DNA from 2 places in the Streptomyces sp. NPDC127177 genome. Region 1 is predicted to be linked to the other one. Evidence: predicted binding sites of a transcription regulator. Region 1 holds the regulator's gene; the other holds the start of a gene.
What was found. The regulator HspR, encoded in region 1, represses chaperone genes until heat shock. The targets are predictions, from matches to a motif close to TTGAGNNNNNNNNNCTCAA.
Positions count from the first base shown of each region.

Region 2: a site for HspR is predicted at 8,923-8,941, ahead of lon (endopeptidase La). Genes of this name have one in related genera too.

Region 1 is NZ_JBHXUW010000064.1:7,979-23,638, forward strand. It holds gene grpE (nucleotide exchange factor GrpE) at 1-653, shown strand, start outside; gene dnaJ (molecular chaperone DnaJ) at 786-1,988, shown strand; gene ACFVJX_RS30040 (heat shock protein transcriptional repressor HspR) at 1,990-2,436, shown strand; gene ACFVJX_RS30045 (LuxR C-terminal-related transcriptional regulator) at 2,465-3,478, opposite strand; gene ACFVJX_RS30050 (LuxR C-terminal-related transcriptional regulator) at 3,475-4,455, opposite strand; gene ACFVJX_RS30055 (helix-turn-helix transcriptional regulator) at 4,643-5,653, opposite strand; gene ACFVJX_RS30060 (hypothetical protein) at 5,767-6,078, shown strand; gene ACFVJX_RS30065 ((2Fe-2S)-binding protein) at 6,075-6,395, shown strand; gene ACFVJX_RS30070 (pyridoxamine 5'-phosphate oxidase family protein) at 6,503-6,907, opposite strand; gene clpB (ATP-dependent chaperone ClpB) at 7,107-9,701, shown strand; gene ACFVJX_RS30080 (YbjN domain-containing protein) at 9,851-10,429, shown strand; gene ACFVJX_RS30085 (4'-phosphopantetheinyl transferase family protein) at 10,661-11,050, opposite strand; gene ACFVJX_RS30090 (DNA-binding response regulator) at 12,097-12,864, shown strand; gene ACFVJX_RS30095 (LuxR family transcriptional regulator) at 12,951-13,736, shown strand; gene ACFVJX_RS30100 (ACP S-malonyltransferase) at 14,134-15,057, shown strand; gene ACFVJX_RS30105 (thioesterase II family protein) at 15,090-15,660, shown strand, end outside.
Region 2 is NZ_JBHXUW010000061.1:25,588-41,247, forward strand. It holds gene ACFVJX_RS29495 (nitrate- and nitrite sensing domain-containing protein) at 1-2,591, opposite strand, end outside; gene ACFVJX_RS29500 (protein phosphatase 2C domain-containing protein) at 2,956-3,741, shown strand; gene ACFVJX_RS29505 (MarR family winged helix-turn-helix transcriptional regulator) at 3,781-4,278, opposite strand; gene ACFVJX_RS29510 (lysozyme) at 4,503-5,348, shown strand; gene ACFVJX_RS29515 (polysaccharide deacetylase family protein) at 5,649-6,329, shown strand; gene lon (endopeptidase La) at 6,474-8,900, opposite strand; gene ACFVJX_RS29525 (cysteine hydrolase family protein) at 9,086-9,670, shown strand; gene ACFVJX_RS29530 (nucleotidyltransferase domain-containing protein) at 9,724-10,542, shown strand; gene ACFVJX_RS29535 (RNA polymerase sigma factor) at 10,601-11,203, shown strand; gene ACFVJX_RS29540 (hypothetical protein) at 11,200-12,096, shown strand; gene ACFVJX_RS29545 (ABC transporter ATP-binding protein) at 12,107-12,898, shown strand; gene ACFVJX_RS29550 (hypothetical protein) at 12,895-14,265, shown strand; gene ACFVJX_RS29555 (hypothetical protein) at 14,262-14,909, shown strand; gene ACFVJX_RS29560 (spermidine synthase) at 15,045-15,660, shown strand, end outside.

The sequences.
Region 1 (15,660 bases):
CTCCGGGCTTCGAGGAGAAGCCCGACGTCCCCTCCGGCGCCACCTCTGACGACGCCGGGACGGAGGCCGCTGCCACCCCCTCTGCCGAGGAGGAGGCGGCGGCCCCCGCCGGGGACGCGAACCAGACAGCAGGTCTGACGGCTCAGCTGGACCAGGTCCGTACCGCGCTCTCGGAGCGCACGGGCGACCTCCAGCGGCTCCAGGCCGAGTACCAGAACTACCGCCGCCGCGTGGAGCGCGACCGGGTCACGGTCAAGGAGATCGCGGTCGCGGGTCTTCTGTCCGAGCTCCTGCCCGTGCTCGACGACGTCGGCCGGGCCCGGGAGCACGGCGAGCTCGTGGGCGGGTTCAAGTCGGTGGCCGAATCGCTGGAGACGGTCGTCGCCAAGCTCGGCCTCCAGCAGTTCGGCAAGGAGGGCGAGCCCTTCGACCCGACGATCCACGAGGCCCTGATGCACTCGTACGCACCGGACGTCACCGAGACGACCTGCGTGGCGATCCTGCAGCCTGGGTACCGGATCGGTGAGCGCACCATCCGTCCCGCACGGGTGGCGGTGGCCGAACCCCAGCCGGGGGCGACCCCGGCGGCCGCGAAGGACGCTGACGAAGAGCAGGCAGGCGACGAGGAGAGCGGTGGCGGCGAGGAGGTCTGACATTCTGTCCGACCACTCGGTTGCACACCGCCCGGCCGACGGGGCCGATCGTCTGGATCATGCCGGACTCCATGAGTCCGGCATGATCCGATCGAGAGGCCCCGGGCCGGTCGTCCGGAAGGAGGGACGTCGATGAGTACGAAGGACTTCGTCGAGAAGGACTACTACAAGGTTCTCGGCGTCCCCAAGGACGCCACGGACGCCGAGATCAAGAAGGCGTACCGGAAGCTCGCGCGCGAGTTCCACCCGGACGCCAACAAGGGTGACAACAAGGCGGAGGAGCGCTTCAAGGAGGTCTCCGAGGCCAACGACATCCTCGGTGACACCAAGAAGCGCAAGGAGTACGACGAGGCCCGCGCCCTCTTCGGCAACGGCGGCTTCCGCCCCGGACCCGGCAGCGGCGGCGGCAACTTCAACTTCGACCTGGGGGACCTCTTCGGAGGGGCCCCGGGTGGCGGCCAGGGCGGCGGAGCCGGTGGCTTCGGCGGCGGTGGCGGTGGCGGCGGTCTGGGCGACGTGTTCGGCGGCCTCTTCAACCGCGGTGGCGGCGGCGCCGGCACCAGGGTGCAGCCGCGCCGCGGCCAGGACATCGAGTCCGAGGTGACGCTCAGCTTCACCGAGGCGGTCGACGGGGCCACGGTCCCGCTGCGGATGTCCAGCCAGGCGCCCTGCAAGGCGTGCTCGGGCACCGGCGACAAGAACGGCACCCCCAGGGTCTGCCCGACCTGCGTCGGCACCGGACAGGTCTCGCGCGGTACCGGCGGCGGCTTCTCGCTCACCGATCCCTGCGTGGACTGCAAGGGCCGGGGCCTCATCGCCCAGGACCCGTGCGACGTCTGCAAGGGCAGTGGCCGGGCGAAGTCCTCGCGGACCATGCAGGTGCGGATCCCGGCGGGCGTCTCCGACGGCCAGCGGATCCGGCTGCGCGGCAAGGGCAGTCCGGGCGAGCGCGGCGGACCGGCCGGCGACCTCTACGTCGTCGTCCACGTCGACGCCCACCCCGTCTTCGGCCGCAAGGGCGACAACCTCACGGTCACCGTGCCCGTCAGCTTCACGGAGGCGGCGCTCGGCGGCGAGGTGAAGGTGCCCACGCTCGGCGGGCCCCCGGTCACGCTGAAGCTTCCGGCCGGCACGCCCAACGGGCGCACGATGCGCGCCCGCGGCAAGGGCGCCGTGCGCAAGGACGGCAGCCGGGGCGACCTGCTCGTCACCGTGGAAGTGGCGGTCCCCAAGGACCTGGGCACGGACGCCCGGGACGCCCTGGAGGCCTATCGCAAGGCCACCGCGGACCAGGACCCGCGGGCGGAGCTGTTCCAGGCAGCGAAGGGAGCTTGAGATGGACGGCCGCCGCCGTAATCCGTACCAGCTGACCGACGAATCCCCGGTGTACGTGATCTCGATCGCGGCCCAGCTCTCGGGTCTGCATCCCCAGACGCTGCGCCAGTACGACCGCCTCGGCCTGGTCTCTCCCGACCGCTCGGCCGGGCGCGGACGGCGCTATTCGGCCCGCGACATCGAGCTGCTGCGTACCGTGCAGCAGCTGTCGCAGGACGAGGGCATCAACCTCGCCGGCATCAAGCGCATCATCGAGCTGGAGAACCAGGTCGCCGCGCTCCAGCAGCGGATCGCCGAGCTCTCGGCGGCCGTGGACGGGGCGGATGCGGCGCTGCAACAGCGCGAGGCGCAGGTGCACGCCTCGTACCGGCGCGATCTGGTGCCGTACCAGGACGTGCAGCAGACCAGCGCACTGGTCGTCTGGCGGCCCAAGCGGCCGAAGGACTGAGGGGGCCGAACCCCTGCGCAGGAGCCCGTCACCCCGGAACGCCGGGGGTGGCGGGCTCCTGCGGTGTCCCGGGCGGCACGGCAGGCTCGACGATGCCGGAGCGGACGAGGAGTGCGCCGAGGTGGGTGCGGCTGGTGGCGCCGAGGGTCTGCATGAGTTTGGAGATGTGGGCGCGGCAGGTGCGGACGCTGATGCCGAGCTTCTCGCCCACGGCCCGGTCGGCGTATCCCTCGACCAGGAGGCGCGCGATGCTGTGCTGGACGGCGGTGACGGGGGCGCCGGGGACGGCGGTCGGCAGGTTCTGGGTGAAGGGTGTCGCGCCGGCCCAGAGCGTTTCGTAGACCTGGACCAGGTAGCGGACCAGGGCGGGGTGGCGGATCTCCAGGGCCACGCTGCCGTCGGGGTCGGCGGGGATGTAGGCGATCTCGCGGTCGAAGATGAGGAGGCGTCCCACGGTCTGCTCCATCGTGCGGATCCGGAGAAGATCGGAGGGGATCTCCGTCAGGTACTCCTTGAGACGGGGGCTGTAGCGCGCCGGGTGTTGGTAGAGGTGCCTGAGCCGTCCCCCTGCCGCGATGACGAATCCGGCGTTCTCCAGTCCCTGCCGCATGTTGTGGGCCATGCGGTTGCCGCCGGGCTGGGCGGTCAGGACTTCCTCTCTGGCGGACTTCGACGCGTTCCGGATCGCCGCGCGGATCCGGTCGTTCCCTTCGAGCACGGTGATCGAGAGATTGGGGTCCGTACCGGCCGGCGCCGCCAGCGGCACCAGTGAGCTGGTCAGCGCGGTGACGAGCCGGACACGTTCGTCGATCTCCCGGCTGAGGGGCTGGAGCAGTTGGCCCAGGGCCGCGGGCGGGGGGACGGGACGCAGCCAGGTGTCGTCCTGCGGATCGGGGAGGAGCAGCGCGAGGTCGACGAGGCAGGGTGCGGGGCCGAGCGCGCTCCGGGCGATGCGTCCTGAGCGGAGGGCCTCCGTGTAGAGGGTGACGGCCGCTTCGCACAGTTGCCGCTCGCTGTGGGGGTGCACCGCCGGTCCGGTCATTTCTGGGTGCGTTCCGCGATGCCGGACTGGACGAGGAGTGCGCCGAGGTGGGTGCGGCTGGTGGCGCCGAGGGTCTGCATGAGTTTGGAGATGTGGGCGCGGCAGGTGCGGACGCTGATGCCGAGCTTGCGGGCCACGACCTGGTCGACGTGTCCCTCGGCCAGGAGGCGGGCGATGCTGAGTTGGGCCGGGGTGACCGAGGCGCTGGGCGGGGCCGGCTGGAGGGGTTCGGTGAGCGGGGTGGCCTGGGCCCACAGGACCTCGTACACCTGGATCAGATAGCGGACCAGCGCGGGGTGACGGATCTCCAGGGCGACATCCCGCTCGGCGTTGGCGGGGATGAAGGCCACGGTCCGGTCGAAGACGAACAGCCGCTCGACCGTCTGCTCTATGGTGCGGACCTGGATGTGGCCGGGCGGCACCTCGTCCAGATACGCCTTGATGGCGGGGCTGTATCGGGCCGGGTGCTGGTAGATGTGGCGGAGCGTGGCGCCCCGCTCCACCGTCGACAGGGCGCGGGACAGCGCCTTCTTGAGCTGCTCGACCGGACGGGTGCTGCCCGGTTGCAGGGTCAGGATCTCGTCCTGCGCGCTGTCCAGGGCGTTCTGGATGGTCCCCTCGATCAGCGGGATGCCTTCGAGGACGGTGATCGCGAGGTTGGGATCGGTACTGGCGACGGAGGCCAGGGGAGCCAGCGAGTCGGCCAGCGCGGCGGACAGCCTGATGCGTTCGTGGATCTCCCGGATGACGGGTTGCAGCAGGTGCGTCAGAGCGGCCGACGGCGGGACCGGACGGAGCCAGGCGCTGTCCTGCGGATCGGGGTGAACGAGCGCCAACTCCATGAGGCAGGGAGCGGCTTCGAGTGCGGTCCGCTCGATTCGCCCTGCGCTCAGTGCCTCCGTGTAGAGCCTGACGCCTGCTTCGCACAGTTCGCGCTCTCCGTGCGAGTGTGTCGTTATGTCCGCGTCTCTGCCCATTCATGCCCCCCCACTTTTGGCAGTGCAGCAAGATGACGGTGGTGGCAGCGTATCGGCCGAGGCAGTGTGGGGGTGTCGGGGGAGCCGGGAACTCTCCCGGCTTTCATCAGGGCGCGGCCACACCTCTCCCCCGTCGTGTGGTCAGGCCTTGGCCCGAGGGGTGGGGAATCCTGCGGGTGCCGCTCAGTCAGGAATCCTGATCCAGGATTCCTGACTGAGCGATCAGGTAACCGAGCTGGGCGCGGCTGGTGCTGCCGAGGGCGACGGCGAGCTTGGCGACGTGCGCCCGGCAGGTACGGACGTTCATGCCCAGTCGGCGGGCGATGGAGTCGTCGACATGGCCCTCGATGAGGAGCTGAGCGATGGAGCGCTGGACCCCGCTGATGCCCAAGGGGGACGGTTCGTACTTGAGGTCCTCACGCAACGGGGCGGCCCGGGTCCAGAGTTGCTCGAACACGTTGGCCAGGTACTCGACCAGACCGGGGTGGCGGAGTTCCAGGGCGACCTGGCGGTCGTCCTGAGCGGGAATGAAGGCCACGGTCCGGTCGAACACGATCAGACGCTCGATGAGCTCTTCGAGCGTCCGGATCTCCACGTTGCCGTCGGCCATGCGGTCCGCGTACGCGAGCGTGCTGGGGCTGTGGCGCACGGTGTGCTGGTAGAGCGTGCGGATGCTCACCCCGCGGTCGACCACGGACAGTCCGCGTTCGAGGGACTTGCTGAGGCGGTCCTCGATCCGGCCGCCGCCGGGCTGGACGGTGAGGACTTCGGTGCGGCACTCTGCGGTGGCCAGGTCGAGGGCGGCGTTGATCCTGTTGACCCCCTCCAGCACGGTGATCGCGTGGGTGCTCGGCGGACCCTGGGTGCTGATGTCCATGAATGGCTCGAACGACTCGGTGAGCTGGATCGAGTGCCGGCGGCGTTCCAGGATCTCGCGCTCCACGGGGTGCAGATGCTGCGCGAGCGCGGCCGACGGCGGAACGGGGCGGAGCCAGGCCGGGTCGTCCGGATCGGGATGGAGCAGGGCGAATTCGATGAGGCAGGGTGCGGGCTCGACTTCGGCGCGCGTGATGCGTCCCATGCGCAATGCGCTGGCGTAAAGACGGCCTCCCGCCTCGCATAGTTCGGTGATCCCATGAGGATGTGCCGGATTTATGTTTCTTGTGGCCATATCTTCACCCCCCAGGTTCCTGAACATACAGGAACATGATGCATCTCCTCAGTGGTGCTCGCGTGCTCAGATGGGACATCGTCTTAGGTGCGGGGGAGAAGAATCCACAAGTGAGGACGAAGCCGACTATGTATAAGCGAATGCTTCGCTCGGCGCTTGCCGCCTCGTTCGTTGCGGCCCTGGGTGTGGGGCTGTTGGGCGTCAGCGACATCGGCGGGAGCGAGGGGGCTGCCGCCGGCGGTGACATCGGCTGGACCGTCAAGGCCGCGGCTTCCGATGACATCGGCTGGACCGTCAAGGCCGCGGCTTCCGACGACATCGGCTGGACCGTTCGGGCTGCGGCTTCCGACGACATCGGCTGGACCACCCCGCCCGGCAACGCGGGCGACATCGGCTGGACCACCGCGCCCGCGGACAGCAATTCGTCCACTCCGGCCCACACAGTCGCATGACCACCCCGCCGGACGACCGGACCTTCAGGCGTGAGATGGCGACCGCCTACCGCTCAGGGTGGCATTTCATCGACCTCGTCACGGCACTGCCCCACCGTGGTGATTCGTTGATGGTCACTCTGTTCGGCGACCCGGTCGTCGTGGCGCGCGAGGACGACGGAGAGGTTCGCGCCTACCGTTGCCTGCGCAAACCACGCGGCGCCCCGCAGCCCGTCCGCTGCGCCGTCCGGTACGACATGATTTTTGTGAACCTCGCACAGCGTGACCACCAGCTGTTCGAACCCGAAGCCATCGCCGCCACCCCCCGCAGTGCCTGAGCGATCCCCCGTCGTTCCACGTCGCTCAGACACTCCCCCACACAACGGCGCCACCGTGACCTGAACACGGTGGCGCCGTTGTGCTGTCCGCTCGCGGCCGGCCGCGGTCAGCCCCTGCCGAGCGCCCGGTCCAGGGTGATCTCGATGACGACCCGGTCCGGGTTGGGTGACGGCGTGCGCCCGTAGCGCTCCGTGTGGCGGCGTACCGCCTCCTCGACCCTGCCCTGCTCCGTACGCACCCTGGCGACGCCCTCCAGGGTCGCCCAGCGGCGTCCGTGCACCTGGCAGGCCGCGACGCGGGCGCCTTCCGGGCCCGCGGCCAGGATGTTGGCGACCTTGCGGCTCTTCCGGTTGGTGATGATGCGGGCGAGGCCGGCCTCTGGGTCGTACGTCACGCACACCGGGACCACGTGCGGGGTGCCGTCGGGGCGGGGTGTCGTGAGGGTGCACAGGTGGTGCTCGCGCCAGAAGGAGAGGTACTCGGGGTCCGGGCTGTGTACGTCGACTGCCATGGGGCCAGCGTAGGAGTGCGGGGGGCGCCCTGCGGTGGCGGGCGGCCGGAGCGGCCGGTTCACTCGGAACATCGCAACCTTGGCGGAGGGCCCGGAAAGGGCGCCGTTTTTGCCTTGAGTGGAATAGACTCAACTTTGTGCACGTTGATCGTGTCAGAAGTGAGTACGGGCCAGTCATCGCAAGGAGGAGAGAGCGCACGTGGACGCCGAGCTGACCAACAGGAGCCGGGACGCCATCAACGCGGCCACCAGCAGGGCCGTGAAGGACGGGCACCCCGATCTGACCCCGGGGCATCTGCTGCTCGCGCTGCTTGCGGGGGAGGACAACGAGAATCTCGTCGACCTGCTGGCCGCCGTCGAGGCGGACCAGATCGTCGTGCGGACCGAGACGGAACAGCTGCTTGCCGCGCAGCCCAGCGTGACCGGCTCGACCGTCGCACCGCCCCAGCCCAACCGCGAGCTGCTCGCCGTCATCTCCGACGCGGCGAGGCGGGCCAAGGAGCTCGGCGACGACTACATCTCCACCGAGCACCTCCTGATCGGCATCGCGGCCGAGGGGGGCCGTGCCGGTGAGATCCTCGACGGGCAGGGAGCCAGTGCGAAGAGGCTGCTGGACGCATTCGAGAAGAGCAGGGGAGGGCGCCGGGTGACCACACCGGACCCGGAGGGCCAGTACAAGGCCCTGGAGAAATTCGGTACGGACTTCACCGCGGCGGCACGCGAGGGGAAGCTCGACCCGGTCATCGGCCGCGACCAGGAGATCCGTCGCGTCGTCCAGGTGCTCTCGCGCCGCACCAAGAACAACCCCGTGCTCATCGGTGAGCCCGGCGTCGGCAAGACGGCCGTCGTCGAGGGCCTCGCCCAGCGCATCGTCAAGGGGGACGTCCCCGAGTCCCTCAAGAACAAGCGGCTCGTCTCGCTGGACCTGGGCGCCATGGTCGCGGGCGCGAAGTACCGCGGCGAGTTCGAGGAGCGGCTGAAGACCGTCCTCTCCGAGATCAAGGAGAGCGACGGCCAGATCATCACGTTCATCGACGAGCTCCACACCGTCGTCGGAGCGGGCGCCGGAGGCGACTCCGCCATGGACGCGGGCAACATGCTCAAGCCCATGCTGGCCCGCGGCGAGCTGCGGATGGTCGGTGCCACCACGCTCGACGAGTACCGCGAGCGGATCGAGAAGGACCCGGCGCTGGAGCGCCGGTTCCAGCAGGTGCTGGTGGCGGAGCCGTCCGTCGAGGACACCATCGCGATCCTGCGCGGGCTCAAGGGCCGGTACGAGGCCCACCACAAGGTGCAGATCGCGGACTCATCGCTGGTCGCCGCCGCGACCCTGTCCGACCGCTACATCACCTCCCGCTTCCTTCCCGACAAGGCCATCGACCTCGTCGACGAGGCGGCCTCCCGGCTGCGCATGGAGATCGACTCCTCACCCGTCGAGATCGACGAACTCCAGCGCGCCGTCGACCGGTTGCACATGGAGGAGCTGGCACTCAAGAACGAGTCCGACCCCGCCTCCAAGCAGCGTCTGGAGAAGCTCCGCCGCGACCTCGCCGACAAGGAGGAGGAGCTGCGCGGCCTCAACGCCCGCTGGGAGAAGGAGAAGCAGGGACTCAACCGGGTCGGTGAGCTCAAGGAGCGCCTCGACGACCTGCGCGGACAGGCCGAACGCGCCCAGCGCGACGGCGACTTCGACAGCGCGTCCAAGCTGCTGTACGGGGAGATCCCCGGCCTTGAGCGGGAGCTGGCCGAGGCCGCCGAGGCCGAGGAGGAAGCCGCGAAGGAGCCGAAGGAGACCCTGGTCAAGGAGGAGGTCGGCCCGGACGACATCGCCGATGTCGTCGGTGCCTGGACCGGCATCCCGGCCGGACGGCTGCTGGAGGGCGAGACCCAGAAGCTGCTGCGCATGGAGGAGGAGCTGGGCAGGCGCCTGGTCGGGCAGACCGAGGCCGTGCAGGCCGTCTCGGACGCGGTACGCCGTACCCGGGCCGGTATCGCCGACCCCGACCGGCCCACCGGATCGTTCCTCTTCCTCGGCCCGACCGGCGTCGGCAAGACCGAACTGGCGAAGGCCCTGGCGGACTTCCTCTTCGACGACGAGCGGGCCATGGTCCGCATCGACATGAGCGAGTACAGCGAGAAGCACAGCGTGGCCCGGCTGGTCGGCGCCCCGCCCGGCTACGTCGGCTACGAGGAGGGCGGCCAGCTCACGGAGGCGGTCCGCCGCCGCCCGTACAGCGTCGTCCTGCTGGACGAGGTGGAGAAGGCCCACCCCGAGGTCTTCGACATCCTGCTCCAGGTCCTCGACGACGGCCGGCTCACCGACGGGCAGGGCCGGACGGTGGATTTCCGCAACACGATCCTGATCCTGACGTCCAACCTCGGCAGCCAGTACCTGACCGACCGGCTGACCAAGCCCGAGGAGAAGAAGCGCCTGGTCATGGATGTCGTACGGGCGTCCTTCAAGCCGGAGTTCCTCAACCGGCTGGACGACCTGGTGGTCTTCTCCGCACTGTCCGGCGACGAGCTCGCCCACATCGCGGGGCTCCAGATCGACCGGCTCGCCCAGCGGCTGGCGGAGCGCCGCCTCACCCTCGACGTCACCCCCGCCGCCCTGGCCTGGCTGGCCGAGGAGGGCAACGACCCGGCCTACGGGGCCCGGCCGCTGCGCCGCCTCATCCAGACGGCGATCGGCGACCGGCTCGCGAAGGAGATCCTCGCGGGCGAGATCACGGACGGCGACACGGTCCGGGTGGACCGGGTCGGCGACGGCCTGATCGTCGGCGCCGCGACATGAGCGGCGTCCACCCGGCGTAACCCGGACCGCCGCGGCCCCGGTCCCCACCGGCTGGATATCAGCTTGTGGCGGATCGGGGCCGTTCCGGCTTGCCATGCCCCGCCCGGCATGGGAGAGGATGGCAGCCAACCGCACGAAGGGAAATTACGGTGAGCATCGATCCGTCCTCGATTCCTAACTTCGGGGGCCAGCCCGAACCGCAGGCGGCAGGACCGGAGGGCCCCGTCGTCCCTGACCAGGACCTCGTCAAGCAGCTTCTGGAGCAGATGGAGCTGAAGTACGTCGTCGACGACGAGGGCGACCTCGCCGCGCCGTGGGAGGACTTCCGCACGTACTTCATGTTCCGTGGCGAGGGCGAGCAGCAGGTCTTCTCGGTCCGCACGTTCTACGACCGCCCGCACGACACGGACCAGCGCCCGGTCCTGCTCGACGCGATCGACGACTGGAACCGCCGCACCCTGTGGCCCAAGGTCTACACCCACACGCACGAGCCCGAGGAGGGCTCCGAGGACACCGCCACCTCGGTCCGGCTGATCGGTGAGGCGCAGATGCTCATCGGCACCGGCGTCAGCCTGGAGCACTTCGTCTCCTCGACGGTCAGCTGGGTGCGGGCCTCGATCGAGTTCGACAAGTGGCTGCTCGAGCGCCTCGGCCTGGCCCCGGCCGAGGCGGAGACGGACGGCGAGAAGCCGGCCGACGGCACGGAGCAGACCGCTCCGGACGCCTGAGCCCCGTTCGGCGCACGAAGGCGACGGGCGAGAGCCCGGCCCGCAGAAAGCCCGGTCCTCCGGCGGTCTCAACGACCGCCTCAGGACCGGGCTTTCTGCGAACCGGAACACGGCACTTCGTGCACCGGACACGGGTCAGGAACGACGGCCCCATACCTGACGTCGAGTCAACGCAGGTGTGCGGGGCTCGTCGGAGCAGGTAGCACCGCCATGGCGGTGCTACCTCGGGCGTTACTCCGGTGGCCACACGGAGATGCCGCCGCCGAAGCCGGCCGGGACCGCGACGGCCGCCGTCCAGCCGTCCGGCACCGGGGCGTCGTCCACGCGCCAGGTGGTCGGCCTGGAGAGGACGTCGGTGGTCATCTCGGCCGGGCCCCGCTCCCACGCACGGGTCTCCAGCCGGGACAGGTCGGTGACGATCCCGACCCCGGTGGCCTTGAGGACCGCTTCCTTGCGGGTCCAGCAGCGCAGGAACGCCCTGGAGCGGAGCAGTCCAGCCGGTGCGGCGAGGACGGATTCCCGCTCGCGGGGGGTCAGCACGTTGCGCGCGAGCTCGTCGACAGGGAGCTCCCTGATCGCCTCGGCGTCCACCCCGACGGGGAAGGGGGCGGCGGCAAGCATGCCGAGTCCGGACGAATGGGAAAGACTGATTTGAAAATTAGTTCTTGGATAAACAATCGAGGGGGGCCCGTGGTCCTTACTCCCGCACCCGGGGCATGGGTGGCGGCCAAATGAAATGTCTGCGGCTGACTCGTGAAAACGCCGGGCCAATATGCGCTTAGCGGCCGCACGGCAAGAGACGTATTCGGCTGCCGCGTCGGCCGACCGGAGCCGCTTAAGCCGGGTGCGCTCGGTGGTGTCGAGAAGGGCGCTGTCCGCCGGGTCGCATGTGCCCGGCGGTACCTTCCACCACCACACCTCAGCGTCGGCCCGGGGGCGGGCGGCCTTGACGGGAGGGGGGATTGATGCGCGGTGCGTGGTCACTCGGTGACCGTATGCATGAAATCAGGGGCGGGAAGACAGGGTGGCAGCAATGGGACATCGATCTCACGCTCGGTGAGGGGTTGGTTGTCGACCGTGGTCAAAACCGTGGATTCGGCCTCCGTCTCTGGTGCGCGTGGGCAACTTGTTGACAGGGAGGCCTGAGGGGCGCCCGATCAGGAACCGCGGCCGGGGGGTGGGGCTTCTTCTCCAGTCCGGCTCCGAGCCGACTGCCGCAAGGGGCCGTCAGGCACGGGAGCGGACGGTGCGGGGCGGTTGGCCGCACCCATGGCCCGAGTGTCTGTGAACGGCGTTGAGCTGGGAGAACCCCGGAGGTCGCGGCGTAGGCGCGGCGGCCGGTGCGGCAGTCCGCTCCGGCCGGAAAAGTCATCAGCCGTGGACTTGCGGAAGGGGGAGGAATTCATGGGAGGAGGGTCGTGGGGGGAGGCGTGACGGGCGTTCTGGGGTGGCCGATTCTTCTTGACTGATTCTTGGTGCGCGAACTAGTGTCCGCGATGGAAAACAGGCCTTTTTTAAATCATGTTCTTGGCGCGAAAGTGCCGAATTGGTCAGATGCTTCGAGCAGTCATCCACCGGCGACCCCGGGGGGACGGCGATGCTGAGAGTCGGCGCGGACGGGTGAAGAGAATCCTGAGTGGTCGAAGTGGGGTCAAGTGATGCATACGGTGACCGATCCGCCGGCGGAGAGAGCTGAGCGGACCGTGCCCGAGGAGTACGCGGCGCACCTTGAGCGGGCGCTGCTGCAGGCCCAGGCGTTGATCGAGTCCTCCATGTCGCTATGTCGCAGGCAGCCGGTCACGGCTCTCACGGCGGGGTCGGCTGACAAGGCCGTGCTCGACAGTGCGCTGTGTCATCTCGTCGGAGGGGTCCGCCATACCCTGAGCGTGGCGCTGACGCAGGCGGGCGACTTCACCAACATCGTCCTGCGGCTGCTTGCGGGAATCGACCCTTCAGTGATGGTAAGGGTGTTGAGCAGCGCGGAGTTGGCGGATGCCCCCCTTGCCGTTCTGCGCGGACTCCCCCATGCCCGGCTGGAGATCCGGGTCATCGAACGTGAGCTGCGCGAGATCGTGGTCGTCGACGGCGCGGGTGCCCTCGTGGGGGGCGCCCCGACCGAGCACGTCTCGCGGGCGACCGTGGTCAACGACATAGCGGTCATACGTGCGTTGGAGCTTCTGTTCGCCGGTGCGTGGTCCCGGGGGCGGAGGCTCACCGACCACCTCGACCTCGGACCGCGGCTGCGTACGACGCTCGCCCGAAGCATCCTGGAGCGGATGCGGTGCGGCCATACGGACGACGTCGCCGCGCGTGAGCTGAACGTGTCACTGCGTACCTACCGCCGTCATGTCGCGGAGATCATGCGGGAACTCGATGCCAACTCCCGCTTCCAGGCCGGCGCGCGCGCCGTGGAGTTGGGTCTGCTCGCGGTGTAGCGGCAGTACGGGCGAGTGAGTGGACGACGCGGCCCGTCAGGGGGCCGGCGTCGGCAGAACACCAACGGGGATGGTGGAACAGCAACATGTCCAGAGAACCAGGGGACGAGCTCGAACATGCCCTGCTGGAGGTCCGGGCGCTGATCGAGTCGACCGTGGCCCTCCATCGTGGGCGTAGTGCCCGCAAGCAGGGGATCGTCACCGTCGAAGGGGGCTACGGCAGCACTGTCGAGGAGCTCATCACGACGGCGACCGAGACGATCGACATCGTGCACGCCCGGGTGCCGGGCTGCGATGAGCAGAGCGTCCGGGCGAGGCGTACCGAGCAGGAACTGATCCACGAGGCAAGCGAAACGGTCGCCGTCCGGCAGCTGTCCAGCCCGCTCCTGCTCGACGAGTCCTTCGTCCGGGAGCAGATCGGCAGGGAACGGCCGGTGGAGATCAGGGTGGCGCGGGTGCCACCGCTACAGGCGCTGATCGTCGACGGCGCGGTCGGCCTCGTGGTGGCCGAGTCGGCGGCCGGGCTCCGGGCCTCGCTGATCAGGACGCCCGACGTGTTACACACACTCCATATCCTCTTCGAGAGCGTGTGGAGCAACGCGGTGCCCGCCGGTGAGCGCATCGTCTTCGGGGGCCGCGACCGTGCCACGCTCGCCCGGCAGATACTGAGCGCCCTGCGGGCCGGCGTCACCGACGAGGTCGCCGCTCGTGAGCTCACCGTCTCGGTCCGCACGTATCGGCGCTACGTCGCCGAGGTAATGGCGCTGCTCGGTGCGAGTTCCCGCTTTCAGGCCGGAGTCAGAGCCGCCGAGCTGGGACTGCTCCCCTCTGCGTCCGGTTCGGCTCTGGGAGGCCTGGGCCCGCGCAACTGACACGCAACGGAGCGGGAGCGAAGAGGCGGCGGCTGGACGGGCGGCGTTCGGGGAGAGTGGCCTCGACCGCGCCGGGCGCGCCCGTCCGTGACGCGGAAGCGCCTCTGGGGCCAACCCTGCCGGAGGCGCTTCGCCCGAACCGGGCATATGTGATCCGGTCTGCGGCTCCTGGCGCACGGAATTCTTCCGGAACGCCTTACTGGCAGCTTCCTGAAAGGAATGTTGCCGCTCCGGCCATCGGGCAGTTGTATAGCTCCGAGGCGCGGAGTCCCGACTCTGACAGGGAGCCGTGCCAGGCGGTCGTACAATCCCCCGTGTGCGTCGTCGCCGCGTGAGGGTCCGTGACAAAGCGGACCCTCATGCCGACCTCCGGTTGATACCGCACGGAAGGCCATTCATGGAGCAATTGCCGATCGGTCTTGTGTTTCCCGGCCAGGGAACCCAGAAACAAGAAATGGGTGTGTCCTGGCAGGAATGCCCGTCCTGGCAGCTGACTGCCGATATCTCGGAAGTCACCGGCGAGGACGTGCCGGAACTTCTGTTGCGAACCGGCGCCGAGAACCTCCGCCGTACCGACCTCGCGCAGATCGCGGTCTTCTCGGTCGCCGTCATCGCCCACGCGGAGGCCGTACGGCGCGGGGCGCTCGGCGGGCGGGTGGTCGCCTGCGCCGGCCACAGTCTCGGGGAGTACGCGGCCCTCACCGCGGCCGGGGCCCTGTCGGTCCGTGACGGCGCCGCACTGGTCGCCACCCGCGGGCGGGCCATGCGCGACGCCGCGGAGGGACGCGCGGGCACTATGGGTGTCGTCGTCGCCGCGCCTTCGTCCGAGGTCGAAGCCCTCGTGAGTGAGGTGCGCGCGTCCGGCCACGAGGTGTGGACGGCCAACTTCAACGGCCCCGGTCAGACCGTGGTGTCGGGTTCCGCCGAGGGTATCGACCAACTCGGCGAGCAGGCCCCGTCCATCGGGGCCAAGATGATCCGGCTCCAGGTCGGCGGCGCCTTTCACAGCCCGTACATGGCTCCTGCCGCCGACGCGCTGCGCCGGGCCTGGAAGGACACCGCCTGCGCCCCCTCCCACCTGCCAGTGGTCGCCAACGTCGATGCCGTGCCGTACACCGGCGACTGCGACTGGCCCGAGATCGGGACCCGCCAGCTCACGTCGCCCGTGCGGTGGGAAGAGAGCGTACGGACCCTCACCGGCCCGCTCGGCTGCCGTCGGCTGGTCGAGCTCGGACCGGGGCGGACCCTCGCCGGGCTGATCCGCCGTATCGACCCTGATGTCGAGGTCGTGTCCGTCGACACTCCCGACGCCCTCAACTGACGTATTCATGTGAGCGAGGAGACCGCCCCACCATGGCACTTGGCACCGACAGCAGCTGGCTGCGCAGAATCGCCCCCCGCGAGGATCCGCGGCTGCGGCTGGTCTGCCTGCCGCACGCCGGCGGCTCGGCCGGCTTCTTCCACAGCTGGGGGAGCGGCTTCGACGCCGACGTGGAGGTCATGGCCGTCCGCTATCCCGGCCGCCAGGAGCGCATCGCTGAGCGTCCCCTCACCGACATGGAGGCACTCGCCGACGCCGTCACGGAGGAGCTGCTGCCGTACACGAGTACCCCGCTGGCCCTCTTCGGGCACAGCATGGGAGCCTCGCTCGGCTACGAAGTAGCCCTGCGGCTCCAGCAGCGGCACGGCGTCGTCCCCGCGGTGCTGATGGTCTCCTGCCGCAAGGCCCCGCACCTGCTGACCCCTCGCACGGCCGCCCTCGGCAGCGACGACGAGCTCGTCGCGGAGGTGAAGCGGCTGGGCGGCACCGATACCGCGCTCCTGGACGACATGGATCTGCGCGAGCTGATCCTTCCCGCCATCCGGGCCGACTTCTCGATCGTCGCGCGGTACCGGGCCCGGCAGGGGACTCCGCTTGCCTGTC
Region 2 (15,660 bases), on a different contig from region 1:
TACGGACCGGAGGCGAGTGTGGCCTCGGGGCCGTCGCCGAACGCGGGGGCGTGGGTGAACTCGGGCAGGTCGTCGAACTCGGGCACCCGCGGGAGCCGGACCTGCATCGTGGTCTCGGCCTCGGTCTCGGCCTGGCTCTCGGCCTCGCTCCCGGCCTCTGCGGGCTGTTCCGGTTCCGCGGGCTGTTGTTGCTGCCGTACGGCCTCTTCCGGCCGCGGGTCCGGCTGCGACTCCGGGGAGGCGGGCGGCGCGTGGTCGGGGACGACCTGGGCACGCTCTCCGGCGGGCGCCCCGGGCTCTTCGGTGGTGGAGGCCGCGGCCTCCTCCGCCTCGGCCGCGGCGATCGTCTGCTCGGCTGCCGCGATCAGCGGGTCGTCGGGCATGGCCAGGGTGCGGGACGGCAGGGCGTTGGAGTTGGCCTCGGCGACCGAGCCCGGCAGGTTCAGGGCCGGGGCGTCGCCGGGCGCGGTGACCGGCGGCGGGGTGGCGGCCGGCGGCGCCTTCGGCAGCAGGGCCTTGGGGAGTACGACGACCGCCGTCACCCCGTTGCCCTTCTGGTCGCGCAGCTGGACCCGCACCTTGTGGCGGGCGGCCAGCAGCGACGTCACCTGAAGGCCGAGACCGGCGCCGTCCGCGTTCTGTTCGCCCGCCTCGAAGAGCGAGGGGTTGCCCAGCCGGGTGTTGAGCTCGCCCATCCGTACGGACGACATGCCGATGCCCTCGTCCTGCACCGAGAGCATCACCTCGCCGGTCTCCAGCAGCCAGCCCGAGAGCTGGACATGGGAGTCGGGCGGCGAGAACGAGGTGGCGTTCTCCAGGAGTTCGGCGACGAGGTGGCTGAGGTCGTCGGCGGCGAATCCGGCGACCTGGGCGTGCGGCGGCAGGGACTGGATCGTGACCCGCTCGTACCGCTCGATCTCGCTGACCGCCGCCCGCAACACGTCGACCAGCGGGATCGGGCCGGGGTGCGCGTGTCCGTGCTCGGCGCCCGCGAGGACCAGCATGTTCTCGCTGTGCCGGCGCATGACCGTGGCCATGTGGTCCAGCTTGAAGAGGGTGGCGAGGCGCTCCGGGTCCTGCTCGCGCTCCTCCAGCGACTCGATGACCCCGAGCTGGCGCTCGACGAGGCCGAGGTTGCGCAGCGAGAGGTTGACGAAGGTGTGGTGGACGGTGTTCTTCAGCTTCTCCAGCTGGGCTGTCAGATCGGCCGTACGGACCTGCAGTTCGGCGCGCTGGAGGGTCAGTGCCTCGCGGCCGGCGAGCAGCTCGGCGCGCTCGCTCTCCAGGTTCTCGAACCGGCCGTTGAACTCGTGGAGCAGTCCGTGCAGCCTGCCGTGCAGGGCGTTGATGGACCGTACGACCTGGGCGAACTCGTCGTTGCGGCCGGTGTAGCGGACGGGTTCGGCGGTGGCGGGCTCCGCGGCGAGACGGGCGGCGCCGATCCGCAGCACGGCCAGCGGCTGGGTGAGCGTGCGGGCCACGGCGGTGGAGACGCCGACGGCGATCAGCAGACATCCGCCGAGCAGCGCGACGCGCAGTTCGAGCGCCGTGACGTCGTCGTCGCGCAGCTGCTCCAGCCGGTGGACCTGCGCGGTGGTGAGCGCGGACTCGACGCTCCTCATCCGGTCGACCCGGGCGGAGAGCGCCGACGCCACCTTCTTGGTGCTGACCTGCTGGTCGGATTCGGAGAGCTCCGGGCGGTCGGTGAGCTCGGCGAGGTACTTCTCCGCGCTGTTGACCTCGGGTCCCGTCACGGTGGACGCGAGCTTGTCGCGGGCGGTGGACCCGGCGGCCTGGTCGAAGTCGGCGAGCGAGGAGAGCTCACCGACGCGGGCCTGCTGGGCGGCGGCGCTCAGCTCGTCACGGGTGCGGTCGTCCTTGGTGGGGCCCTCGTCCTGCGTCTGGACGGGCAGCCCGGTGAACGGGTCGGTCCGGGTGACGGGCTCCTTGCGGGGGACGGCGAGCGCGGCGAGCAGCAGTCCGCGGGCGGCGGAGGCGTGCTCGGTGGCCTGGCCGAGCGCGAGCGGGGTGCGCCCCGACTCGGCGGCGCGCGGCGGGGTCTTCTCCGCGAGGTCGGCGGCCAGGCCGTGGAGCTTGGCGATGACCTCTGAGTACGACTGATGGGCCTCCAGCGCCGAACCCTTGCCGCTGACGGCGTCGCGGCGCAGCGAGGGAATGGTGGAGAGGTCGCGGCGCAGCACGGCGGGGGCCGAGTCCCGCATCTCGTCCACCTGCTGGTCGACGCGGGCGCTGCGGCTGCCCGCGGTGCTCGCCTCGCCGGGCTTGCCCTCCCGGCCCGCGGCGATATAGGCGGTGACCTCGTCCCGCTCGTCGGCGAGGGAGTGCGCGAGCGCGACGGCCTGCTGGTTGAGCTCCGCGAGGGTGACCAGCCGCTGCGAATCGTTCAGATCCGACGAGGCGGCGAGGGCAGCCGGGGCTCCCGCGGCTATGACGGTGATCCCGACGACCGCGACCCCCGCGACCAGCCGACGGCGTACGCGCACGGGGCGCCCGCCTTCAGCCGGCGCCGAAGGCGCCACCTCGGAACCGTTGTTCTTGCCGCCCTTGCTCCGAGGCCGCTTCTTCTGCACCGGTGCTCGCAATCTTGACTCGTCCGCCCTTGAAGCAGAGGTGACGCACGGCCACTTGAACGAGCGCCCCGACCCCTGGTACGGCTTCCGACCATTCCAGTGCTTTTGAGAGGGGGGCGCGCATCAACCGCTCCGCCACTCGAACGAGTGAACAACACTCCGGAGTTGACGAACAACTCTCCCCGCGGAGCCCCGACGGCACACCCGTACGCCTGGCTGGAACTTCCGGTCAGCCTTTGGCAGGATGCCCGCCCGCACACCTGGTGGACCGATTCCCTCCGAATCAGCTGCCCGCCTGACCTGCTGGTACGGACCGATCACGGGCCCGTGCAGGCCTCGTGAAGGCGTCGTGCAGACTGACCCCATGCGCATGGAGCTCGCCACCGCCGCCGGCATTCCGGGCCGCCCGAACGAGGACTGGGCCGCCACCGTCCTTCCCGCATCCGGCCAGGGCGGGGGCCTGGTGCTGCTCGACGGGGTCACCCCACCCCAGGGGGACGACGGTTGTGCGCACTCGGTCCCGTGGTTCACCGCCCGGCTGGGCGGCGCCCTGGTCGAACTGTCGGGTTCGCGGCGGGATCTGACTCTGCAGGACATCTTGGCGGAGTCCATCCGGCGCACCGCCGACACGCACCGTTCCCTGTGTGACCTTTCTCACGTGCGTACGCCGCAGGCAACCGTCGTGATGGTGCGTTGGGACGAGACCGAGATCGAACACCTGGTCCTCTCCGATTCGGTGCTCCTCGTCGAGTCGCCGGACGGGTCGGTGCGCGCCCTGCTGGACGACCGGCTCGACCGGCTGCCGCCGGGCTCGCTCGCCTCCGACGCCATCGCCGACGCACAGGTCCGGAACAAGGAGGGCGGCTTCTTCACCGCCGCCGCCGATCCGGCCGTCGCGCACCGCGCGGTGACGGGCCGTACGCCTCGCGCCGAGGTGCGGGCACTGGCCGCGATGACGGACGGGGCGAGCCGCTGGACGGAGATGTTCGGCGAGGGCGACTGGGCGGACTGCCTCGGGGTGCTGCGCAAGGAGGGGCCCCAGGAGCTGATCGACCGGGTCCGGGCCCTGGAGGAGGCGGACACGGACCGCGTCCGGCTGCGGCGCGGCAAGACGCACGACGACGCGACAGCGGTCTACGTGGAGCCGTGAGGCGGAGCGGCGGGGGCCGGCCGCCCGGATGTGGAGCCGTCAGTCCTCTGCGCGGGCGTTCAAGTGGTGCAGCAGCCTCGCCAGTTCCGCGACCTCGGCCCGGTCCCAGTCGGCGAGCTTGCGGACATAGCGGTCCCGGCGCGCGTCCCGGACACGGCGGAAGCGGTCGAGGCCCTCGTCGGTGAGCCCGACGAGGAAGGCCCGCCCGTCGGCGGGATCCGGTTCGCGCGCCACCAGTCCGAGGTTCTCCAGGGCGCGCAGTTGACGGCTCATGGTGGCCTTGCCGACCCCGAAGTACGAGGCGAGATCCGTGGCCCGCTGCCGGCCCGCCGACTCCAGCCGCACGAAGAGTCCGTAGGCGGCGGCTTCCAGCTCCGGATGCACCTCGCGCGCCATTTCACCGGAATTGGCCCGTGCGCGGCGCAGGAACACCGCCAACTCCAGCTCCAGAGCCAGGAATTCGTGGTCCACACCACTCCCCCCTGCAATGCCGGGTTCACTCCCTTTTTCGCTCCCGTGCACGTCAACACCCCTCATGAGCTTTCCTGCCGCTGAAAGTTTCTTCCACCGCCGGTCATCGCCGCAGCTCCGCCAGTATTTCGCAGGAGTAGACCAACGGCACCGTCCAGGCCCTCTTCCACAGCCCGGGTCTACGTGCGTAGCGTCATACGTGGCGTGTTCACACCATGACGCGCCACCAGGGGTGCGTCCGCCGGTCCCTGGATCAGCAGATCCCCCCACTGAAGCCTCGGAGGCACGCAATGCCCGTGCACAGATCCGGCTCCAAGACATCCCGCCGCTCGCGCCTCGCGGCCGCGGGAACCCTGCTCGCAGCCCTCTCCCTCCTCGTCGCCCTTCCCGGCGCCGCGGGCGCCACCGACAACCCGGCCCCCGCGAAGCCCGTCCGGGGTTCGGCCACCATGGGCATGGGGGTCATCGCCCACGACGGCCAGGGCGCACTGCCCATCGGCACCCGCGCCGCGCAGACCGAGGGCGTGGACGTCAGCGGCCACCAGGACGCGGTGAACTGGGCGGCCCTGTGGGGAAGCGGCGCCAAGTGGGCCTACGTCAAGGCATCCGAGGGCACGTACTACACGAACGAGGACTTCACCCAGCAGTACAACGGCTCGTACAACGTGGGAATGATCCGCGGCTCGTACCACTTCGCCACCCCGGACACCACGAGCGGCGCCGTCCAGGCCAACTACTTCGTGGACCACGGCGGCGGCTGGTCCAAGGACGGCCGGACCCTGCCGGGCGCGCTCGACATCGAGTGGAATCCGTACGGCGACCAGTGCTTCGGCAAGAGCCCGGCCGCGATGGTCGCCTGGATCCGTGACTTCGTGAACACCTACAAGGCGCGCACCGGACGGGACGCGGTCATCTACACCGCGACGAGCTGGTGGCAGACCTGCACGGGCAACAACGCGGGCTTCGGCACCACCAACCCGCTCTGGGTGGCCCGTTACGCCTCCGCCGTCGGTGCGCTTCCGGCGGGCTGGGACTTCTACACGATGTGGCAGTACACCTCGACGGGCCCCACGGTGGGCGACCACAGCCACTTCAACGGCGCCCTGGACCGCGTACAGGCGCTGGCCAACGGCTGAGCCGTTCCGCCGCCGGCCGTCCGGCAGCACCGTCCACGCAGGAGAACCCGGTGACGCACCCCGTCGCCGGGTTTTCCCCATTTCACGCGCCTGAGCAGGCACTTCGCTGTGGGAGCGAGTCGATCCGCCCGCTATACACCGCATGTATACGCACTGTGTATAGTCCTTCGGGACGCACAGCGTGTGCGCCGTCCAGCCACGAGGGAGTGACCTGCCGTGCCCAATAGGACGAAGTCGATCGGTGCGGGGTTGGCCGTCGCTCTTGTGACGGCGCTCACCCTGACGCTGAGCGGCTGCTCGATGGAGACCACCGCCCCCGGCTCCGCACGGGCCGACGCCGGTTCCGACGCCAAGGGGTCGTTCGGCCCGGTGGACTGCCGCAAGGCCAAGTGCATAGCCCTGACCTTCGACGCCGGCCCGGCCGAGGACACCCCCCGCCTGCTGGACATCCTCAAGAAGGAGAAGATCCACGCGACCTTCTTCCTGCTGGGCAAGAACCATGTGAAGAAGCACCCCGACACGGTTCGCCGCATCGAGGCCGAGGGGCACGAGGTGGCCAACCACACCTGGTCGCACGAGATCCTGACGGACAAGAAGCCCGCCCAGATACGCGCCGAGCTGGAGAAGACGCAGGACGCGATAGCCGCGATCACCGGCAGGAAGCCGAGGCTGATGCGCCCGCCGCAGGGCCGTACCGACGACACCGTCTCCAAGATCAGCAAGGACCTGGGGCTCTCGCAGATCCTGTGGAGCGCCACCGCCAAGGACTACTCGACGACCGACTCCGCGCTGATCAAGAAGCGGATACTCGACCAGGCGAGCAAGGACGGCATCATCCTGCTGCACGACATCTACAAGGGCTCGGTGCCCGCGGTGCCGGGCATCATCGACGCGCTGAAGAAGCAGGGCTACACCTTCGTGACGGTGCCCCAGCTGATGGCGCCCGCCGAGCCGGTCCCGGGCACGATCTACCGCCCCTGAGGCCTGTCCCGTATTCCGCGCCGCCAGGGGTCGCCGGGCAGCCCGCCGGGTCCCGCACGCGAAACGGCCCGCCTCCCCGCGAGGGGGAGACGGGCCGTCCGTACCGGCCGCGCCCGTGGCGCCACGCCCGTCACTGTGCGGCGCCTACGCGGCGGCCGGGATCCTCCGCTCCGCCGGGGCCGAGGCCGGGGCGAGGGCGATCTCCAGGACCTGGCGGACGTCGGTGACCGGGTGGACCTCCAGGGTGTCCAGCACCTCGGCGGGGACGTCGTCCAGGTCGGCCTCGTTGCGCTGCGGGATCACCACGGTGGTGATGCCGGCCCGGTGGGCGGCGAGCAGCTTCTGCTTCAGGCCGCCGATCGGCAGCACCCGCCCGGTCAGCGAGACCTCACCGGTCATCGCCACATCCGTACGGACCAGCCGTCCGGAGAGCAGCGAGGCCAGCGCGGTCGTCAGGGTGATGCCCGCGCTCGGGCCGTCCTTGGGGACGGCACCCGCCGGGAAGTGGATGTGCACGCCCCGGTCCTTGAGGTCGGCGACCGGCAGCTCCAGCTCCGCGCCGTGCGAACGCAGGAAGCTCAGCGCGATCTGCGCGGACTCCTTCATGACGTCGCCGAGCTGACCGGTGAGGGTCAGTCCGGACGCCCCGGTCTCCGGATCGGCGAGCGATGCCTCCACGAAGAGCACATCGCCCCCGGCGCCGGTCACCGCGAGCCCGGTGGCCACACCCGGCACCGCTGTGCGGCGCTCGGCCGGGTCCTGGGCGGACTCCGGGACGTGGTGCGGCCGGCCGATCAGACCGCGCAGGTCCTCGTCGGCCACCGTGAACGGCAGTTCCCGGTCGCCCAGTTCGTGCTGGGCCGCCACCTTGCGGAGCAGCCGGGCCACGGCCCGCTCCAGGTTCCGGACGCCGGCCTCCCTCGTGTACTCGCCGGCCAGCTTCCGCAGCGCCGACTCGTCGAGAGCGACCTCGTCGGGCTCCAGACCGGCCCGCTCCAGCTGGCGCGGGAGCAGGTGGTCGCGGGCGATGACGACCTTCTCGTCCTCGGTGTAGCCGTCGAGCCTGACCAGCTCCATCCGGTCGAGCAGGGCCTCCGGGATCGCCTCCAGGACGTTGGCGGTGGCCAGGAAGACGACGTCGCTGAGGTCGAGTTCGACCTCCAGGTAGTGGTCGCGGAAGGTGTGGTTCTGGGCCGGGTCGAGCACTTCGAGCAGGGCCGCGGCCGGGTCGCCCCGGAAGTCGGAGCCGACCTTGTCGATCTCGTCGAGCAGGACGACCGGGTTCATCGAACCGGCCTCCTTGATGGCCCTGACGATGCGTCCCGGAAGCGCGCCGACGTAGGTGCGCCGATGGCCCCGGATCTCCGCCTCGTCCCGGACGCCGCCGAGTGCGACGCGGACGAACTCACGGCCCATGGCGTGCGCGACGCTCTCGCCCAGCGAGGTCTTGCCGACGCCAGGGGGACCCACCAGGGCCAGCACCGCTCCGCCGCGACGCCCGCCGACCACTCCGAGACCGCGGTCGGCACGCCGCTTGCGTACCGCGAGGTACTCGGTGATGCGCTCCTTCACGTCCTGGAGGCCCGCGTGTTCCGCGTCCAGGATCTCCTGGGCGCCCTTGATGTCGTAGGCGTCCTCGGTCCGCTCGGTCCACGGCAGTTCGAGGACGGTGTCGAGCCAGGTCCTGATCCAGGAGCCCTCGGGGCTCTGGTCGGAGGAGCGCTCCAGCTTGTCGACCTCCTTGATGGCGGCCGCACGGACGTGCTCGGGAAGGTCGGCGGCCTCGACGCGCGCACGGTAGTCGTCGGACTCGTCACCGGAACCGGAGTCGCCGTTGAGTTCGGAGAGCTCCTTGCGCACGGCGTCGAGCTGGCGCCGCAGCAGGAACTCGCGCTGCTGCTTGTCGACGCCCTCCTGGACATCCTTGGCGATGGACTCGGCGACGTCCTGCTCGGCGAGGTGTTCACCGAGCCACTGGACGGCGAGCCTCAGCCTGGCGACCGCGTCGGCGGTCTCCAGCAGCTGCACCTTCTGGGTGATGGTCAGGAAGGGCGAGTATCCGGAGTTGTCGGCGAGCGCGGAGATGTCCTCGATCTGCTGGACCCGGTCCACGACCTGCCAGGCGCCGCGCTGCTTCAGCCAGCTGGTGGCGAGCGCCTTGTACTCCTTGGCCAGTTCGGCGGCGGCTCCGGGGAGGGGGTCGGGGGCCGACGCGTCGACCCGGGTCCCCTCCACCCAGAGCGCGGAACCCGGTCCGCCGGTCCCGGCGCCGATCCGTACCCGGCCCCGGCCGCGGATGAGCGCGCCGGGATCGCCGTCGGACAGCCGCCCGACCTGCTCGACGGTGCCGACGACACCGATTCCCGTGTAGGTGCCGTCGATGCGCGGAACGAGCAGCACCTCGGGCTTGCCGCCGCCCTCACGGGCCGCGGCCTGGGCGGACTCCACCGCGGCGCGTACGTCGGTGTCGGACAGGTCCAGAGGCACCACCATTCCGGGCAGCACGACCTCGTCGTCGAGCGGCAGCACAGGCAGGGTGAGCGGTGTGACCGCATTGGACTCGGTAGCCATGATCTCCCCTTCGGCAGTCAAGTTGAGCTATGCAGACTCAATGCTTCTGAGTCGCTCAATGTTCCCCGGGGTGTGTTCGCTGTGAGCGATCGGGGGGTGGCTGCCTTCGCACGCCTTGTGTGCAACACGGAACAGCGCCCGCAAAATCCCTGGAAGGCCCGGCTCGCGGCGGACAGGATGACGCCATGACCGCATACACGCTCCCCTCGCAGGCCCTGCTGGTCGTGGACGTCCAGAAGGCGGGGGTGACGGGCGGGCGGGCGGTGCCCGGCGCGGCCGTACTGCTGGACCGCACGGCGGACCTGCTGGCACGGGCCCGCCGCGGAGGCGCCCTGGTCGTCCACCTCCAGAACGACGGCGCACCCGGTTCCGGGGACGAGCCGCACACACCGGGCTGGGCGCTGCACCTTCCCGTCGAGGAGGGCCCGGCCGAGCGCGTGATCCGCAAGACCAGGGACGACGGCTTCGCGGGCACATCGCTCGGGGAGCTGCTGGCCGGGGCCGGTGTCGAATCTCTGGTGGTGTGCGGAGTGATGTCGGAGATGTGCGTCCAGGCCACGGCTCGCACCGCCCTGGCGCTGGGGTACCGGGTCGCCCTCCCGTACGACGCCCACGCGACGCAGGACGTCCCGGCGGCCCCGGGGATCAGCGGGGCGGTCCCGGCGGCGGTGGTGTCGCGGGTCGCCGCGTGGGCCATCAGCGGGGACGCCGAGGTCACCGTGGCGGCGTCGGACGTGACGTTCACCGCGCCGGCGTCCCGGGCGCGCTGAGGCCACCCGAAAAGGGGTCGGCGCCGGCCCGCGCGACAGGGCAGAGTGCCCGCATGAGCGAAGACCGAGGGCTGGACCAGGACGGCACGATCGCGCGGGAGGGCTCCCTGGAGCGGGTGCCCGCGCCGTTCGCGGCGGTCGTGGACGCGGCCCGTACGCGCATCGCCGAGGTCTTCGGTCCCGACCGGCTGGACAGCGCCTACGTCTACGGCAGCGTTCCGCGCGGCACGGCCGTCCCCGGCGTCTCCGACCTGGACCTGCTGCTCGCCCTTCGGGACCGGCCCACCGACCGGGACCGGGCCGACGCCGACGGGATCGAAACCGCACTGGACACCGCGTTCGACGTGGTCGACGGCGTCGGCATCCTGCTGGACGGCGCGGCCACACTGCTCAGCGAGCTCGAACGCCACGACGGAGGCTTCTTCGTCGCCTGTCTGTGCACACCGCTGCTCGGCGACGACCTGGCCGCACAGCTGCCGCGCTACCGGCCGACCTCGCTGCTCGCCCGTGAGACCAACGGTGATCTGTGCCTGTTGCTCCCCCGCTGGCACGAGCGCGCGGCCGGGGCCACCACGGACGCCGAACGCCTCACCATGAGCCGCGGCGTCGCCCGCCGGATCGTCCGCACCGGCTTCACCCTGGTGATGCCGCAGTGGGGCGGCTGGACCAGCGATCTGACCGAATCCGCCGAACTGTTCGCCCGCTACCGCCCGGACCTGCCCGAACGGGCCGGGCAGATGCGGCTGGCCGCCCGCACGGGCCGCGCCCCGACCACCGACCCGGCCGTCCTGTCGATGCTGGTCGACGACCTCGCTCCCTGGCTGGCGGCCGAACACATCGCGGTGCACGGCGAGAAGGCGCCGAGACCCTGACCGCGTCCACCCACCGGATTCGTGAACCGGACGGGGCCCGGCCTCCGATAGAGGAGGTGTGAGCCACTTGCGCCCCCCGGGGGACGAACCGACCGACGAGGCGCTGCTGCGCGCCGTCGCACAGGGGGAGACGACGGCCCTGGCCGCTCTCTACGACCGGCACTCCGGCTGGCTGCTGGCCCGGCTGAACCGGCGTTGCGCCGACCCCGAGACGGTACGGGAGGTCCTCCAGGACACCTTCGTCACGGCCTGGCGCTCGGCGGGCTCGCACCGGGGCGCCGAGGCGGGCGGCTGGCTCTGGGTGATCGCCGCCCGCCGACTCGTCGACGCGCAGCGGAGCCGGGCCAGGACGGAGCGGGCGGCGCGGGCCGAGCACGCCGACGGCGACCGGTGGGCGGCGGCCGTGCCGTCCGCCGAGGACCGGGTGCTTGCAGGCCTCGAATACGGCGATGTGGGCGCCGCGCTGGACCGGATCTCGCCCGAACTCCGGGAGGTCCTGCGGGCCACGGTCATCGACGGCCTCACCACCCGGGAGGCCGCCCGGCTGCTCGGCATACCGGAGGGAACGGTCAAGACCCGGGCGTCGCGGGCCCGTCGCGAACTGCGGACCGCGCTGGACCGGCTGGTTGTGGAGAACGGTCCGCTGGGAGGCACGGCATGACGGTCTGGCACGTGGGCGACGAACTGGCCGGGCGGTACGCCGCCGGAACGGCCGCCGAGACGGATGCCTGGTCCCTGGAGAAGCACGTCGAGTCGTGCGCGCACTGCGCGGCCCGGGTGTCGGCGTCGGTGCGCGAGCAGGGGGAGGCGGTAGCGCTGCTGGCGGGGGTGCGGACGGCGGTGCTGGCGGCGGTGGCTGCGGAGCGGGTACCCGGGCCGGCACGGGGGCGGGGGCTCCCGCGGTGGCCGGTGCCGGGAGCCGCCGGCCGGATCGGGCGGGTGCTGTGGGCCGCCGGTCCCGCCCTGCGGGGGGCATGGGCGGCGGCGCTGGTGCTGGTGGCGCTCGGGGCCGTCGCATTGGCCTACGGGGGCGGGCTCGACGACTCGGCGCGGCCCCTGCTCCTGGTCGTCGCGCCGGTGCTGCCGCTCACCGGGGTCGGCGTCTCCTACGGGCGCTCCGCCGACCCGGTCCACGAGATCGCCGTCACGACCCCGGGCGGCGGGCTGCGGCTGCTGCTGATCAGGACGGCGGCGGTACTGGTGGTGGCCGTCCCGGTGCTCGCGCTGGCCTGGGCGGTGCTGCCCGCGTCGGGCGGCGGCCCGGGGGCAGCGGCGTGGCTGCTGCCGGGACTGGCCATGACGCTGGCGGCGCTGGCGCTGGGCAGTTACGTCGGCTGCCGCACCGGAACCTCGTCGGTCGCCGCGTGCTGGGCCGCGGCCGTCGTCCTGCCGGCCGTCCGAACGCGCTCCTCCGGGCTCGGCGAGCCCCTGGCGGAAGCCGCCCGTTACTTCGCGGGGCCCGCCGCCCAGGGCGTCTGGGCGGCGGCGGCCGTGCTCTGCGCCGGGCTGCTGGTCCTGCGCCGCAGATCCTTCGACCACCTGGAGAAGTCATGAGCGTGATCGTGTGAGCAGCACAGTCAGCGTTACCGGGCTGACGGTCCGATACCGCCGTACGACCGTCCTGGACGGCATCGATCTCGACTTCGGGCCCGGCGTGCACGGGCTTCTCGGGCCGAACGGCGCCGGGAAGACCTCGCTGATCCGGGTCGTCTCCACGGCGGCCGCTCCGGCCTCCGGGCGGGTCGAGCTGTTGGGCAGCGAGGCGGGTGCGGCAGCGGACCACCGCGGTCGCGCGGCGGTCCGGCGCAGGCTGGGCTATCTGCCGCAGCAGTTCGGCTTCTACCCGGGGTTCACCGTCCGCGAGTTCGTCGCCTATGTGGCCTGGCTCAAGGAGATGGACGGCGCGCGGACCGCGGCCGCGGTGGAGCGTGCGGTGGAGCGGGTGGGCCTGGCCGACCGGATCGACGCCCGGATGAAGACCCTGTCGGGCGGCATGGTGCGGCGCGTGGGCATCGCCCAGGCGATCGTCAACGAACCGGATCTGCTGCTGCTCGACGAACCGACCGCCGGTCTCGACCCGGAACAGCGGGTGGAGTTCCGCACCCTGATGCGGGAGCTCGGCGAACGGGCCACGGTGATCCTCTCCACGCATCTCGTCGAGGACGTGGCCACGGCCTGCGCCGATGTGACGCTGATCGAGGCGGGCCGGATCGCGTACCGGGGTACCACGGCCGAGCTGTCGGCCCTCGGCGGCGAGGCCGGCGAAGCCGGCGACGCGGGCCTGGCCGGCAGCCCGATCGAGCGCGGCTACACCGCCGCCCTGCGCGCCCACCGTGCGACGGCGGGCGCCCGATGACGACGACCGGCACCCTCGCCCCCGAGCAGCGGGACTCCCCCGCCCCCAGCCCCACCCGCTCGCCCGCCGCGTACCGTCCGACGCTCCGCGCGCTCCGCACCGAGCTGCGTCGCGGCGTCGCACCGTGGACCGGTGCCTGTACGGCGGTCACGCTCGGCGTCACCATGGCGGCCAAGGCCGACACCTGGCAGGGCGACTGGGGCGAGACGCAGGGGTACCTCCACCCGGCCGCCACCCTGCTCGCGGGTCCGCTGCTGGCGGCCGCGTCCTGCTGGCAGGGCGCCCGCGAACACCGGCGCTCGACCGCCGGGCTCTGGCTCTCCACCCCGCGTGCCAGGTCCACACGGGTCGTCGTGGCGGCGCTGCCGCTCGCGCTCTGGGCGGTCGCCGGGTATCTCCTCGTGCTGGCCGCCTCGCTGCTGGCCACCTGGCCGTACGCCGGAGGAGGCAGCCCGTACCCGTCCTTCGCCGTCGTGGACTGCGGCTTCCTGGTGGCCGTCGGGCTGCTGGGGTTCGCCGTCGGTCAGCGGTGCCGGTGGAGGCTGGCCCCGCCCGCCCTTGCCGTGGTGCTGTACGTCGCGCTCGGTGTGCCGAACTACTCGGAGTCGTCGGCGCGGTACCTCGACCCGACCCTTCAGTACGGGCTCAGCGGCCGGCTGCCCGTGTGGTGGTTCGCCCCGGCGATGGTGGCGTGGACCTGCGGGCTCGCCCTGACCGTGCTGGTCGCCCACGCGGCCCGGCGCAGGTTCCTCGCCGTCGTACCGCTCGCCGTGGCGGCGGCGGTCGCGCCGCTGATCGTGCACAACGGCCCCGGTCTGCTCCGCGACGATCCCGCCCGCGCCCGCGTGGTCTGCACGGAAGGCACCCCGCGGGTGTGCCTGAACGGGCTCGACGCGACGTTTCTGCCGCAGGTGTCCCGGGCACTGTCAGGGCTCATCGGGCGGCTGGACGGAGTGCCGGGGGCGCCGGTCAGGTATGTGGATCACGAGGTCCGGGAGGGATCCGATGAGGTCCAGCTGTCGATGCCCGCCCGGGGCTGGGGGATCGTCCGCGACCGGCTGAGCAGGCCCGAGAACCTCGCATGGCAGGCGGCGGCATCGATCGCGTTCGAGCGAAGGCGGGAGTGCCCGGATTCCCCGGATGCCGGGAATCCGGACGGTTCGGACGACTCCACCCGGGTCATGGACACGGACGACGCCGTCACGAACTGGCTCGCCGGCCCCGGCGCCGCGCAGCCCCCCGGCGCGGAGAAGGCCCCCCGGTTCCGCCGCCTCGAAGCCATGCCCGCCCCCGAGCGCCGCGTCTGGCTCGGCCGCTACCTGGCCACGCGCGAGAGCTGCGACGCGTCGGAGGTCCCCGTCCTGTGAACGCCACCGCCGACGCCGTACCGAACCGCTCCGCGCTCCGGCCGGAGCTGCCGCTTCTCTACATCCGCTCCCGCGGACTCCCCCGTACCGCCCTCACGCTGGCCTGCGTCGTCCTGTTCGCCGCCTGGGCCGCCGACTGGCTGGAGGACCGGCCGGATTTCGACCACACCGCCCGCGTCCCGGTCCTCGTGCTGGCCCCCCTGCTGGTGTCCGCCGCGGTCGGCACCAGCCTGTACGCCGCCGCCGACGAGCTCGACCGGACCGCTGTGCGCCGCTGGTGGCCGCGGCGGCTCGCGCATCTGCTCGCGCTCACCCTGCCGGCCGCCGCGGCGCTCGCGCTGGCCGTCCCCGGGCACCCCGAGGCGTTCGGCGCACCGGGCATGATCCGTAACGTGCTCGGCGCGAGCGGGGTGGCGGCCGCCTCCGCCGCCCTGATCGGGGCCCGGCTGAGCTGGCTGCCGATGACCGTCTACGGCGGCGCGGTGTACCTGGCGGCGCCGCGCACCCCGGGCGGGCCGGCCGCCGTGTGGGCCTGGCCGATGCAGCCGGGACCGCAGGTGGCGGCGTGGGTCGTGGCGTTGCTGGCGTACGGGGTGGGAGCGGCGCTGCTCGCGGTGCGCGGGGCCCGCTCCGAGCGCGGCTGACCGGATGCGTCCCGCAGGCGCCCGCCCGGGGCCCGATCGGGCAATCCGCTGGCCCGGGCGTGGCCGGCCGGGCCAGGATGGGCGCGACACCGACCGGCGGTGACACCCGCCGACCATCCACCGGAGACCAGCACCATGCACCACACCTACGGCCCCGACGCCCTCGCCCCTGTCACCCTCGACCGCCGCGAGGGACCGTACGGGGAGGTCGTCCTGCGCAGGCGGGGCGACGACTACGAGATCATCGCCAACGGGTGCTTCCTGATGGACACATCCGACGGGCGCTCCGAGCGGCTGCTGATCGATGCCGCACTGGCCGCGCTGCCTGCCGGGCGGACCGCCCCGGCGGTGCTCATCGGCGGGCTGGGGGTCGGGTTCTCGCTCGTCCGGGCCGCCGCCGAGCCGCGCTGGGGCCGGATCACGGTGGTGGAGCGGGAGCAGGCCATCGTGGACTGGCACCTGGACGGGCCGCTGGCCGGTGTCTCAGGGGAGGCGCTCGCCGATCCGCGGACCGAGATCCTGACGACGGACCTGGTGGCCCATCTCCGTACGACTACGCAACGTTACGACGCGCTGTGTCTGGACATCGACAACGGGCCGGACTGGACCGTCACGGAGGACAACGGCGACCTCTACTCCCCCGCCGGTCTCGCCGACTGCCACCGGCGGCTCACCCCCGGCGGGGTGCTCGCGGTGTGGTCCGCACAGCCGTCCGGCGAATTCGAACAAGCCTTGCGCAATGCCGGATTCC